2 linked regions of the Persicimonas caeni genome follow. The protein of the gene in region 1 interacts with the protein of each later gene in a pairwise test. Links are inferred from orthologs where the notes say so. Each region holds a gene or a part of one and is shown on either strand. Other genes may lie near its edges.

Region 1 (6,850 bases):
CCCAACCGAAATGCGCGCCGGTTTAGCCTCGTTACACCCCACGAAGCACGTTGATAACTCGACCCCCGTTCGGTAGGGTGGGCGCATCGTCAAGCATTCAAACGTGGTCAGGAGTCGATAGAATGGGCAAACGCTGGGAACCGCTCGAGAAGTACTCGTCGTGGCGCAAGATTTCGGTCGGCATGTGGAAAACCCCCGCAGATCCGACGATCTACGGGTTCGAAACCGTCGACGTCAGCCGCCTGGTGCCGTATCTCGAAGAAGTGTCGCGCGTCAGCGGCACCAAGGTCGGCGTCGCCGCCTATTGCGCCAAGTTGATGGCGACGGTCTTCGAAGAGTATCCCGACCTCAACGTGGTCATGGTGGGCAAAAAGGTGCACCGCCGAAAGACCATCGACATCTTCTGTCAGGTCGCCGTGGGCAACGAAAAGGCGAGTCAGGCCGACCTGAGCGGCATCAAGCTCGCCGAGGCCGACAAGATGGACCTGGTCGAGATCGCCAAGAAGCTCGGCTCGCGCGCCGAAGACGTGCGCACCGGCCAAGACGCCGAGATGGAGAAGACCAAGTCGATGGTCGACGTGGTCCCGCCCTGGTTGATGGGCGGCGTGCTCAAGGTCGTCGACTTCTTGACGTTCAACGTGCCCTTCGACCTCGACAAGCTGGGCATCCGCAGCGACCCCTTCGGCAGCGCGATGGTCACCTCGGTCGGCCAGTTCAACATCAAGCAGGGCTTCGCGCCGCTGGTGCCCGCCAGCCGCGTGCCGTTGGTGGCGCTCCCGGGCGTGTTGCACAAGGCGCCGTTCGTCACCGAGAACGGCGACGTCGAAGCGCGCGACGCGCTGACGGTCTCGTGCACCTTCGACCACCGCGTCTACGACGGCTACCAGATCGGGCGCATCGTCGACGTCATCCGCGACGTGTTGATGTATCCGACTCGATATTATCCCGAGCCGGAGCACTGGGCGACGCCGGACACCGAACCCGCGCAGTCGCCGCGGCCCGAAGATCGCGAAGCGAAACCTGCCCCGGCCGAATAAAATGAGATCTGCAGGTCTCTTCAAACTTCTGGTCGTCGCGCTGTTGGCGTTTGGCCTCGGATATACGGCCTGCTCGGACAATACGGGCAACCAATCCAACGAGACGAACAACACCCTTACCGACGTCTCCACGCCGGACGCCACCGATGCGTCCGGCGCGTGCACGCCCGGCGAGGCCGAGTGCACTTCGCTCGCCTCGCGGCAGGTGTGCAAGAGCGACGGCAGCGGCTTTCGCGACGAGGTCTGCCCCGCCGACCAACGCTGCCACCCCGACTCGGGCGAGTGCACCGACAAAGTCTGCAACCCGGGTGAGTTTCAAAGCTGCACCGACGAAGGTCTGCAGCGCGTATGCAACGCGAGCGGCACCGCCATCGTCGAGACGCTTTGCCCGGGCGACGCCCCCTGCACCGACGGCGCGTGCGAAGCGCCCGAGTGCAGCCCCGGCACCAACCGCTGCGTCGACCGCCGCCAGCTCGAGGTCTGCAACGAGGCGGGCGCCTTCGTGCCCGGCGAGCCGTGCCCCATTGGCACCGAGTGCTTCAACGGCGCCTGCGAAGAGCTGTGCGAGCTCAATAAAAAGGTCTCGAGCTATATCGGCTGCGAGTATTGGTCGGTCGACCTCGACAACTACGACGACGCGCTCAGCCAGCCGCACGCGATCGTGGTCACCAACCCCAACCCCGAGAGCGAAGCGCGCGTCACGCTCAGCGAGGGCTTTACCGACCGACAGCTTATCAGCGCTCCCGACGGCACGCGCTACGACCTGGTGATCCCGCCGGGCGAAGCGCGCATCTACTCGGTGCCGACCGGTTTCGACCACTCCGGCACGCGCCGCCTCCAAGACAAAGCGATCCGGCTGACCAGCAGCGTCCCGGTCATCGCCTACCAGTTCAACCCGCTCAACAACGTCGACGTCTACTCGAACGACGGCACGCTGCTCATCCCGACGAACTCGGTGGGAAGCGAGTACTGGGCACTGAGCTGGTATTACCGCGGCGGTCGCGCCCGCATTCGCGGCTTTTTGACGATCGTCAACTCCCACGGCAACCCCAACCGGGTGCGCGTGACCCCGTCGGCCCAGGTCATCCAGGGCCCGGGCATCGAGCAGATCGAGCCTGGCGAGACGCGCGTCTTCGACCTGGCTCCCGGCGAGTCGATCAACCTCGAGACATCGGGCGCCGAGCTCGACGCCGCGATCGAAAGCGGCTGCCTGGCCACGCGCGAAGGCCCGCCCGAGCAGGTCACGCCCTGCCCCGACCTGACCGGCACCCACATCGACGCCGACATGCCGATCACGGTCTTCGGCGGCCACCAGTGCGCCAACGTGGTCAAAGACATCGACCGCTGCGACCACATCGAGTCGATCATCTTCCCGGTGTCGTCGTGGGGTAAGAATTACGTCGGCGCCAAGTTCAGCCCCCGCGCCGACGGCATCACCGCCGAGCCCGACGTGTGGCGAGTCATCGCCGCCGAGGACGGCACGATCATCCAGACCGACCCCGAGATCCCGGGCGTCCACGGCCGCACCATCGACGCCGGCGAGTGGCGCCAATTCGAGGCGCACGGCAGCTACCAAAACTTCCAGCTCGTCTCCAACAAGCCCGTCATGCTCGCCCAATACATGGTCGGCTCCAACTGGACCGGCATCCCACGCGAGTGCGACGAGGGCATCGACGCCCAAAACCCCACCGGCATCGGCGACCCGGCCATGTCACTGGCCGTGCCCGTCGATCAATTCCGCACCGACTATATCGTGCTGACGCCCGAGGCCTACGACGAGGACTACATCAACCTCATCGTCCCCGCCGGCCAGCAGGTACGCCTCGACGGCGAGCCTGTCCCCGACGACCAATGGACCACGGTCGGCCAGCGCGGCAACTTCGATATCGCTCAAATTCGTGTGGAGGACGGCTTCCACCGCCTGGAGGCGGACGCGCCGTTCGGCGTGATCAGCTACGGGTATGACTGCCACGTCTCCTATGCGTACCCGGGCGGGTTGAACTTGGAGACGGTCGAAGATCGTCTCGAATAGGAAAAACGCGCATTAAGCCAACATCTTCCTCTCCGCCCGTAGCAAAGCGGAGGGAAGGAGAGGACCGAGGAGAGGGACCGAGGGAGAGGCTCTTTTGCCGTTTCTTTTTCCTCCTCCTGGATCCTCCTCCACTTCGCTTCGCTCGCGGAGGAGGGCGCCCCTCCTCGGTCCTCCCCACCCGCACAAAGCGCGGGCGGGGAGGAAGATGTCGATTTAGCGAACTCTGTTCGCAGTTCGCTCCCCGTCCGCAAAAAGCGCGGGCGGGGAGGAAGATGTCGATTTAGCGAACTCTGTTCACCATTCGGGGTTGCTTAGAACGGAATGTCGTCGTCATCGAACGACTGGTCGAAATCACTCTCGACCTGCGGGCGGCTCTGGTTGAAGCCGCCGCCTCCGCCGCCGCCGCCACCCGAGTAGCCGCCGCCTCCGCCGCCGTTGCCGCCGGACAGGAAGGTGACGTTCTGGGCCACGATCTCGGTGGTGTAGCGCTTGTTGCCGTCGTTGTCTTGCCACTCGTTGGTCTGGATCCGACCTTCGACGTAGACCTGACGGCCCTTGCTCAAGTACTTGGCGCAGTTCTCGGCGGTGTTGCCGAAGACGACCACGCGGTGCCATTCGGTGCGCTCTTGGGACTGACCGCTCTTGTCCGTCCAACGCTCGTTGGTGGCGATGCGCAGGTTGGCCACCGGGGTGCCCGACTGCGTGTAGCGGACCTCGGGATCGGCGCCGAGGTTTCCGATGATAATCGCTTTATTGACGCTCATTGTTTTCTCCTTATCTATCCTGCCCAGGCTCACCCCGAGCAGGTGGAAGTCCATGTGACGCGTTTATGGTAACGTGCCTTAGCTATTTTGCAACAACCACTGAACACCTGTTCTGTGGTCATACGATCATTTTCAGAACTGCCGGAGGATCGTGAGCCGACAAGGCTCTACCAATGCCCTCATATATGTTATCGGCAAAAAGTGCTAATTCGTTGCGTGGTTTTTTGCGCTTTGTCAGGAAATCCCTGTTAGCACATGATGCTGGAGGGATGCAGTGAAGATTTTTTGTGCGTGCTCTGTTCTGTTTTTTTGAGGCGTAGCGTCGTGGCGCCCCCCATCCGCCTCGCGCTAAACAGCGCGCTCGGCACCTTCCCCACGGGGGAAGGGATGCCCCTGCGAAAAGCTACGTGGTTCAGGCACGCAAGGAAATCCCTTACCCTGTGGGGAAGGTGCCCGTAGCGAAGCGAAGGGCGGATGGGGGTCCCCAACAACCCAAACGTTAATAACCCTATGTCCTTCCTAGACAAACTCAGCGAACGCGTCGGCGGTTTCCTCGACGAAGTCTTCTTGCCCGAAGACGTCGCCCACGCGCTGCACAAGGCGTCTCAGGCGATGCAGCGCGAGGACTACGACGCGGCGTTGCGCATCCTCTATAGAACGCACGCCGAGCACCCCGACTTCCACCGCACGCACCACATGATCGGGATGTGCCACTTCCATCAGGAGAAGTTCGACGAGGCCCTGTCGGCCTTCGATCGGGCGGTCGAGCAGCGCGAGGAGGCGGTCAGCCACCTCTACGCGGGGCTGTCGGCCGAGCAGTTGGGCAACGCGCACGAGGCGCAGGTGCACTTCCGAAGAGGACTCGAGCTGTCCGACGCGGCCGAACTCGAGTTCGACCTGCTCTTCGGGCTGGGACGCGTGTATCTGGCGCAGGGACGTGCTGACAAGGCGGTGCGGGAGCTCAAAAAGGCGGTCAAGGCGCGCCCCGACCAGTCGGAGGCGACCGTGCTACTCGCCCGGGCGCTCCTGCAGCGCTCGAAGCTCGACGAGGCTCGCAAGGTGCTCGAGCGGCCGGGCGCGCGCAGCGCGGGTCAACCGGCGTTGATCTTGCGCGGCGAGATCGAGGAGGCGCGCGGTCACCACGGCCAGGCACGCGAGGCCTACGACAAAGCGCTCGAGTGGGAACCGAACCACCTGATCGCGCTGATCGGCGTGGCGCGAACGAGCCTGGCGCTGGGCGACCACCGCCGGGCCAACGAGTGCTCGCTGCGTGCGCTCGAAGAGGCTGACGAGGAGCAACTCCCCGAGATCCATACGCTGCTCGGGCGCGTCAACGAGGCGGTCGAAAACCGCCAGCGCGCCCTCGAATGCTATCGAAACGCGCTGCATCTCGACGCGCGGCGCCCGCAGGCGCATCTGGGCGCCGGGAGGATCTTGCTCGAGCGCGGCGACGCGGAGACGGCGCGCGAGCACTTCCAGGGAGTGCTCGAGATGGGTGGTGACGACCCGACAATGCGTCGAGAGGCGCTCGTTGGCTTTGCCAAAGCCAACCTCGCCGGGGGCGATTTGGCCGGCGCCCGCCGACTGATCGACGAGGTGCTCCAGGAGCAGGACAAGCCGTCCCCCGAAGCGCTGCACTTGCTCGGGCAGGTCGCGCTCGAGTCGGGCGACCCCGCCGAAGCGGTCGTCGCCTTCGAGGAAGCCGTGCGTGCGGCCGGCGAGCGGCGCGTCGACGCGGTCGAGGCCGACCTTCGTCGTGCCCTGGGTGAACTCACGTTCGACTGGGAGTTGCCCGAGCGGCTCGACGACTCGACCGACGTGGTCGAGGTGTTGCGACAGCTTCGCGACTTCGTCGCCTCCGACCCGCGCATCGACCACTTCTCGGCGCGCGTCCAGCAGATGCTGGCCACGCTCAACTCGCCTTTGTCGGTCGCCATCGTCGGAGAGTTCAACGCCGGTAAGTCGACGCTCCTGAACGCGCTCATCGGCGAAGAGGTCGTCCCCATGGGCGTGTTGCCGACCACGGCGCACACCTGCTTTATCCAGTACGGACCCCGTAAGTCGGCGCGGGTGGTGCGCAAAGACGGCGAGGTCACCGAGGTCAACCTCGAGGAGGCCAAGCGCCAGATGAAGACCGACGCCGACGACATCGACCACCTCGAGTACGTCTATCCGCACCCCGACCTTCGCTCGGTCGAGTTCTGGGACACGCCCGGCTTCAACGCGCTCGAAGACGCTCACGAAGAGACCGCCAGCCGCGCGCTCGAGGAGGCCGAGGCGATTCTGTGGGTCCTCGACGCCAACCAGGCGCTCTCCCACAGCGAGTTCGAACAGATCGAAAAGGTCCCCAACGGACGCGAGCGTCTGCTCGTCTTGCTCAACAAGATCGACCGGCTGGGACCGGCCGACTCGCGCGGCCCGCAGGTCGAAGAGCTCGTCGACTATGTCGAGGAGAACGCTTCTGCGCGCATCGCCGGCTGTTTTCCGATGACCGCCAAGGAGGCGCTCGCCCACCGTACGGCGCCCGAGGACGAAGCCGACGCCGAGGCACTCGCTGACACTGGCTTCGAAGCGTTTCGCGACTTCTTGGAGTCGCGCATCATCGAGCGCTCGGGGCGCATCAAGACGCTCGAGATCGCACGCCAACTCCACGATCTGGTCGGCGACATGACCGAGTTTCAACGAGCGCTCGTCGACAAATACGACCAGCTCGGCGGCGAGGCCGCGTCACTGCGCGGCTGGCTCGACGAACTCGCCGACGAACGCCCCGAGAAGCACGCCAAAAAGGAGGCGCGCGCCCTCGAAGATCGCTTCGACTTCGTGCTCACCGGCATCGAGCGAGAGATTCGCGAGGCGCTCAAGTCACGCGGCACCTGGCTCACACGCAAGGTCCTCTCGGAAGAGGACCAGACCTTTATCCTCGACCTGCTCTCCGAGCGGCTCGACGACGTGCTCAACCGTTCACGCCAGACGATTCTGGCCGACGTCGACGAGCTCGAAGGCGCGGTCGCCCAGCG
Region 2 (7,121 bases), 1.4 Mb from region 1 along the record:
GCACGAGCAATCGCGCGCCGACCGCGATGACCACGTGCGCATCCTCTGGGAGAATATCCCCGACGACAAGCATTACGCCTTCGAGACCTACGCCGATAAGGGCTACGGCGGACTCGACATCGGTGCGTACGATCTCGGCTCGATCATGCACTACGACTCGTACGCCTTCTCCGAAAACGGCGAGCCGACGATCGTGCGCCGCTCGGATGGCTCGACGTTCAGCAGCAATCGCTCGGGACTGAGCGCCGGAGACATCGCCGGCATCGAGAAGATGTACGGAAGCTTCGACGGCACGTTCGCCGACGACGACGGCAATCCCCACGAACCGGCGATCGAGGCCATCTACCGCGAGGGCATCACCCAGGGGTGCGAGGGAGGGCTTCGCCCGCTGTACTGCCCCAGCGCGGAGGTCACGCGCGGCCAAATGGCGGTCTTCTTGAGCCGCGCGCTCTCCCTTCCGGCTGCCGGCCGAGACTACTTCTCTGACGACGATGGCGCCTGGTTCGAAGCCGACGCAAACCGCCTCGCCGAAGCCGGCATCTCCCACGGATGCGGCAACGACGGCTTTTGCGGCAACGATCCCATCACGCGCGGCCAGATGGCGGCGTTTTTGGACCGCGCGTTCGGCTTTCCCGAGTCGAGCCGAGACTATTTCTCCGACGACGACGGTGAGTTCTGGGAGCAAAACGCCAACAACATCGCCCAGGCGGGGGTGACGCTCGGGTGTGGTGGTGGCCGTTACTGTGGCGATTCACCCGTGACCCGTGACCAGATGGCGTCCTTTCTGGCGCGCGCGCTCGACTTGCTCTGAGTCGATCCATCGAGCGCCTCGAGCTGCCCAAAAATTTGTTATCCCCCGGGCATCCTGTTACCCCTTGGAGTTGCTGTTTCGACAATGAAAGGAGATTTGAGATGAACTGGAAGTATGCATTTGCAGTTGGTTGTGCGTTGAGCCTCGCGATCACCGGTTGTGGTGATGATGGTGGTGGCGGAGGCGGTGGCGGAGGTGGTGGCGGAGAAACGCAGACCTACGCCGAATTCACCCAGTCCGCTCAAGATGAGTATGTGGACCTGCTCTGCACGGCGATCTACGACTGCCCCGAAAAGCAGGCTCCCTTCTACATCGCCTACCTCGGGCGCTACGCCGACAAGCAGGAGTGCCAAGCAAACCTGGCTGACTTGTTCATGGCCGATGCTGGTGAAGATAGCACCGCCGTGGCCATCGATGCCGGCCGCATCGAGTTTGACTCTGCCAAGGCCACCGAGTGTCTGAACTCGATTCGCTCGTTCGCCTCGAGTTGCCCGGCGATCACCGACGTTCAGTCGGCGGTCGAGGCCGGCGGGGCCTGCGAAGCCATGTTTATCGCCCAGCAGGCCGAAGGAGATCCGTGCCTGACTGACGAGGCGTGCCAGACGGGCTATTGCGACTACAGCGCCACCGACGCCTGCTACGGTCAGTGCGCGCCCCAGCCGACGATGGCTCAGGAAGGCGAGTCGTGTGACGAACTCGACTGTGCCGATGGCCTGGCGTGCGTGTACGACCAGCAGACCTACGAAGGCACCTGTGTGGCCGAGCAATCGCGCGCTGAAGGCGAAGCCTGCGACTTCCAGTACAACCTGTGCCAGCAGGGGCTGGTGTGTGGAATCGAGTCGACCTGTGTGGCATCGGTCAGCTACGCGGCGGCGGGCGCTTCGTGCAGCGCCGGCGAGATGTGTGGGCCCGGTTCGACCTGCGTGGACGGCACCTGTGCGCCCCACTTGGCCGCGGGCGAGGCTTGTCAGCAGTCGATGCAGTGCAAGCCGGGGCTGTGGTGCGACGCCGAGGGCAGCGGCAACTGCGAACAGCCGCGCGCCGAGGGCGAGTCGTGTGAGGGCGGCGCCGAGTGTGCCGACGGCCTGAGCTGCTCGTACAGCGCCGAGTCGGCGACGTGCGTCGCAGAGACGGGCGGCGAGACCTGCGAGATCCCCGCAGACGGCGGCAGTGACGCCGACGCCGGTTCCAGCGAAGCAGACGCCGGCATGTAAGCCAACGTGTTCCGCTAGACCAACCCGCTAGACCCCAAAAAGCCCCCGCCGGATATCGCATCCGGCGGGGGCTTTTGGCGTTCTACATCGTCGGGATTCTCACAGCATATTGACCGGGTCGACGTCGACCACGATACGCACGTCGCGGTGCTGCGACTTGTTGGGCTCGAAGTGGGCCACGCCGTTGAGCATGGCGATGGCCAGCTTGCGCACGTCGGCGCGTGAGCGGCTCTTGAGCAGGATTTGCCAGCGCGACTTGCCCTTGAGGCGGCTCAGGGGCGCCATGGCCGGGCCCAGCATAAAGACGCTCTGGCCGAGCTTCTCGTCTTGGCGCAGCACGCGCCTGGCGGCGGTGGCGTAGTCGCGGGCGGCCTGGATGCAGCGCCCCTCGCTGGCCGCCTCGAACTTGATGGCGATGAGGTGGCCGAAGGGCGGGTAGGCGAGCTCGCGGCGAAGGGCGAGCTCGCGCTCGGAGAACGAGGCGAAGTCGTGCTCGCGCGCGGCCTGCAGGCTGTAGTGCTCGGGGTTGTACGTCTGGATATAGACCCGCCCCGGATCTTCGCCGCGCCCGGCGCGTCCGGCCACCTGCGTGAGCAGCTGGAAGGTGCGCTCGGCGGCGCGAAAGTCGGGAAAGTTCAGGCTCATATCGGCCATGATCACCCCGACGGTGATCACGCCGGGAAAGTCGTGGCCCTTGGTGACCATCTGGGTGCCCACCAGCAGGTCGATCTCGCCGTGGCGGAACGCCTTGATGGTGCGTCGCAGGTTCTTTCCGCCGCTGGTGTCGCGGTCGAGCCGGGCGATATTGGCGCGCGGGAAGAGCTCGTTGAGGTGGCCCTCGAGTTTCTCGGTGCCGGTGCCCCGCCGGTTGATCTTCTGGTCGCCACACTCCGGGCACGACTCGGGCATGCGAATCGAGTAGTCGCAGTGGTGGCAGCGAAGCGACTCTTGGCGGCGGTGGTAGGTCAGCGAGACGTCGCAGTTGACGCACTCGAAGACGTGGCCGCACGCGTGGCAGATGACGCACGGCGAGAAGCCTCGCCGGTTGAGGAACAAGATCGCCTGCATCTCTTCGGCGAGCGTGTCCTGGACGGCGCCGACGAGCTGGTAGGAGAGCACGTCGGAGGGGCCGGGCGGGGCACCGTCGTTGTCGCGCAGGTCGACGATGTCGACCTCGGGCATCGGCCGGTCGGCCACGCGGTCGGGCATCGGCAGGTACTTGAGCCGGCCGCTCTTGGCGTTGTGGTACGACTCCAGCGACGGCGTGGCGCTGCCCAGGACCACCCGCGCGTTCTCGAGCTTGCCGCGCACCAGCGCCATGTCGCGGGCGTGGTAGCGCGGGCCCTCGCCCTGCTTGAAGCTCGTGTCGTGCTCCTCGTCGACGACGATGATGCCCAGGTTGGTCAGCGGGGCGAACAGTGCCGAGCGCGCGCCGATGACGATCTCGACCTCGTCGCGCTTGATGCGCCGCCACTGGTCGAATTTCTCCGCCGGGGTCAGCCCCGAGTGCAACACGGCGATCTTCTCGCCAAAGTGGCCGCGAAAGACGGCCACGAATTGCGGGGTCAGCGCGATTTCGGGCAGCAGGACCAGCGCGCGGTTTCCCTGCTCGATCTCGGCGCGGATGGCGCGCACGTACACCTCGGTCTTGCCGCTTCCGGTGACCCCGTGGAGCACGAAGCCTTGGAACGAGTTGGCCTGTCGCGCCGTGCCGATCGCCTGCAGGGCTTGTTGCTGGTCGAGGGTCAGCACGTGCTCTTCGGGCTTTCTGACCGGCTCCTGCTCGAAGGGGTCGCGGTAGACCTCCTCCTCCCAGACGCGAATGAACCCACGCTCCTCCAGGCCGCTCAGGCTGCTGTACGGGCTCGAAATTGACTCGCGGATATCAGTGAGCGACACGCTCTCTTCGCCCTCGAGCATCTCGAGGATGCGCGCCTGCTTGCTGCCGATGCGGTCGTCTTCGCCGGGCGGGTCGACCACCTGATAGAACTTCTCGGTGCGCACTTTGACGCGCGCGTCCTTCTCCTCGTAGGAGACCTCGACGAACCCGGCCGTCTCCAGGTCGGACAGTCGCCGGAAGGTCATCCCCTTGATCCGCTCTTTGATGTCTTTGACCGCGACCGGCTCGTCGCTCTCCTCGAGGATGGCCGCCGCGGCCTTCAGGTCGTCGTCGTGGACGGTCGCCGAGCTCGCCCCGTCGACGAGCCGGTAGTGCTTCATGCCCTCGAGGCGCACAAACGACGGCAGGGCCAGGCGCGCGACCTGCCCGATAGGGGCGAGGTAGTAGTCGGCGATGAACTTCAAGAACTGCACGCCGCGCTCGTCGAGCAGGGGCTCGGTGTCGACCAGATCGACGATGTCGCGCACCTTCGAGGCGATCGACTCGTCCTCGAGCGTCTCGTCGACCGAGACCACCAGACCGGTCTTCGAGCGGTTTCGAAACGGCACCTGCACGAGGTGGCCGGGCTCGATCAAACCGTCGAGTTCGTCCGGGATCGCGTAGGTCAGCGCGGTGAATAGGGGGATGTCTACGGCGACTTGGGCGTACACGTGTCAGCGGGAAAATCGGGGGAGATGAGCGCCCCCCGAGACTAGTTGACCCGCGCCCGGGACGCAATCGCCGCGGCGGGATTTCTGCGCCGTCGCGTCCATAATTCAAGAGGGCGGCGTCGAACGCGAAGGCCGCCCGTCGACAAGCGGCTTTCCTTCCCGATTCGAGGGGTTTAGCGGTGCAAGAAGATCGCATCTCCGAGTACGCGGCCTGCGCCCAAGAGGCGGGGCTGCACTACGTGACCGAGACCACGCCCGGCTACGAGCGCAAGCGGTGGGGGCGCGGGTTTACCTACATGACCGAGGACGGCAGCCACCTGCACGACGAGGCCGAGAAGGCGCGCATCAAGGCGCTGACGATCCCGCCCGATTGGACCGACGTGTGGATCGCCGCCAACCCCGACGCGCATGTGCAGGCGACAGGGCGAGACGCCGCCGGGCGCAAGCAGTATATCTACCACCCGCGCTGGGAGGAGGTGCGCCGGCGGGTCAAATTCGACCACCTGGTCCAGTTCGCGCGCAAGCTCCCGGCCATCCGCGAGGCGTGCGACCGGGCCATGCGCGCCAATGAGGTGGGCCGCGAGCGGGCGCTGGCCGTGGTGATCACGCTGCTCGATCGCACGCTGCTGCGCATAGGCAACGAGCAGTACCTGCGCGAGCACGGCTCGCACGGGCTGGCCACGCTCTTTGCCGAGCACGTCGAGGTCAACACCACCAGCGTGCGCTTCGAGTTCGTCGGAAAGTCCGAGGTCGAGCACGAGATCGTGGTGCGCGACCGGCGCCTGTCGCGCCAGGTGCGCCGGCTGCACGAGACGCCCGGCGAGCGCGTCTTCACCTACCTCGAAGACGGCAAGACGCGCCGGGTGACCGCCGACGAGGTCAACGCTTATCTCGAAGAGATTTGCGGCATGGAGTGCTCGACCAAGGACTTCCGCACGTGGGGCGCGACGCGCAGGTTCACCGAGTTCTTGCTGGAGTACGGACCGCCCGAAGACGCCGACGAGCGCGACGAGATGCTGCGCGAAGCGGTGCGCCAGACGGCCCAGGCGCTGGGCAATACAGAGACGGTATGTCGTGATTACTACTTACACCCCGATGTGGTCGACGCCTACGATGGTGGGCGGTTCTGGCCACATTGGGAGGCCTTCGAGGCCGCCTCGCAACAGGGCGCGGTGGCCGACGAAGGGTTGTCGCAGGTCGAACGGTTTGTTGTGTGGCTCGCGGAGAACGAGCGTGGTGAAGGGGATTGAGGTTATGCGGTTATTGCGTGCAGTTTTGGTCGTATTGGTAGCGTCGGGGCTTGTTGGGCTTGGGCTGGTCGGCTGTGACGAGGTGGACCAGGAGCGCGTCGAGCAGGGGCGCGAGTCGCTCGAGAAGGCCGGTGAGGCGCTCAAACGGGCGGGCAAGTCGGTCAAGGAGACGGCGACCAACGTGGTTCTGCCGCCCCGCCAAGAGGAGCAACTCGGCGACCGCATGGCTCGCCAGGTGCTCGCCGAGTCACAGCCGGTGACCGGCTCTCCGGTGTCTCGCTATGTTTCGCAGCTCGGCCAGAAGGTGGTCGCCGCGGCCGAGGGACGCCCCGAGGGCATCGACTACGACTTTCACGTCATCCGCAGCCCCGAGATCAACGCCTTTGCCATCCCCGGCGGGCATATCTTCGTGACCACCGGCTTGCTCCAATCCGCCGAGACCGAGGCCGAACTCATCGCCGTGCTCGGCCACGAGGTCGCCCACGTCACCCAGCGCCACATCGCCGAGCGCATGGTGGCGGTCTACGGCATCTCCACGCTCACCAGCCTGGCGTTGGGCGAAGAGGCCGGCATGCTCGAGCAGATGGCCATCGACCTGCTCGCCCAGGGCTACTTGCTCAAGCACAGCCGCGACGACGAGCGCGAGGCCGACGAGGTGGGCATGGAGTTCGTGGTCGACGCCGGCTACTCGCCCAGCGGCTACGTCGCCTTCTTCGAGCGTCTCGCCAAGCAGCCCCAGCCGCCGGCCATTCTGTCGTCGCACCCGAACCCCGAAGAGCGCGCCCAAAACGCGCGCCAGGCCATCGAGAGGCTCGACCAGGCGGTGGTCGAGCGCGACGTGCACCGGCAACGATACCAGGAGATGACATCTTCGCTGTGAGTCTAAGTGCAAGCACACCACTTCTGTGACTTACGAGAAGCGCCTGCTCCGGTGAGCCTCCGTGACAGTTGCAGCCGTTCTTGGTTCTTGGTTCTTGGTAAGGACGTCGAAGCATCGACCAAGAACCAAGAACCAACCACCAAGAACGGGTGCATCCTTTCCAGGCGATTCAACAGCCGGAATGCGAGTCTTAAAGTACAAAAGTTCCGTGTCTGCACTTGGTTGTGGTATGATACTGACGGGCAAGGACGTTTTTAATTTCCGTCAGGAGTGGGAAGCCAGTGAAGACACTCACGCGAATTCTTGTTGTTCTCTTCGTCAGCTCGACCCTCGCCGCGTGTTCCGACGACGATGACGGGGCCAATAACCAGGTTCCCGCCGACACTGGACAGGCCGACACCTCGCAAGTCGATACC

What was found.
Region 2: the proteins of FIV42_RS09065 (region 1) and priA interact in binary tests that used the Escherichia coli proteins (3 or more experiments, as listed by UniProt). The link is inferred for Persicimonas caeni from one-to-one orthologs.

The regions. Positions count from the first base shown.
Region 1 is NZ_CP041186.1:2,446,350-2,453,199, forward strand. What follows is about bases 2,108-4,872. They hold FIV42_RS09065 (single-stranded DNA-binding protein), read right to left. Parts: upstream 3,834-4,872; coding sequence 3,381-3,833; downstream 2,108-3,380. Other genes in these bases: FIV42_RS09060 (IgGFc-binding protein), read left to right, coding at 2,108-3,069; FIV42_RS09070 (tetratricopeptide repeat protein), read left to right, coding at 4,344-4,872. Outside these bases: FIV42_RS09055 (2-oxo acid dehydrogenase subunit E2), read left to right, coding at 123-1,037; more of FIV42_RS09060, read left to right, coding at 1,039-2,107; more of FIV42_RS09070, read left to right, coding at 4,873-6,850. UniProt on the Escherichia coli protein: Plays an important role in DNA replication, recombination and repair. Binds to ssDNA and to an array of partner proteins to recruit them to their sites of action during DNA metabolism. Acts as a sliding platform that migrates on DNA via reptation.
Region 2 is NZ_CP041186.1:1,008,583-1,015,703, reverse strand. Bases 1,851-4,886 are described here. They hold priA (primosomal protein N'), read right to left. Parts: upstream 4,576-4,886; coding sequence 2,125-4,575; downstream 1,851-2,124. Other genes in these bases: FIV42_RS03810 (DNA topoisomerase IB), read left to right, coding at 4,755-4,886; FIV42_RS03820 (hypothetical protein), read left to right, coding at 1,851-2,025. In the rest of the region: FIV42_RS03825 (M12 family metallopeptidase), read left to right, coding at 1-811; more of FIV42_RS03820, read left to right, coding at 913-1,850; more of FIV42_RS03810, read left to right, coding at 4,887-5,825; FIV42_RS03805 (M48 family metallopeptidase), read left to right, coding at 5,830-6,705; FIV42_RS03800 (hypothetical protein), read left to right, coding at 6,987-7,121.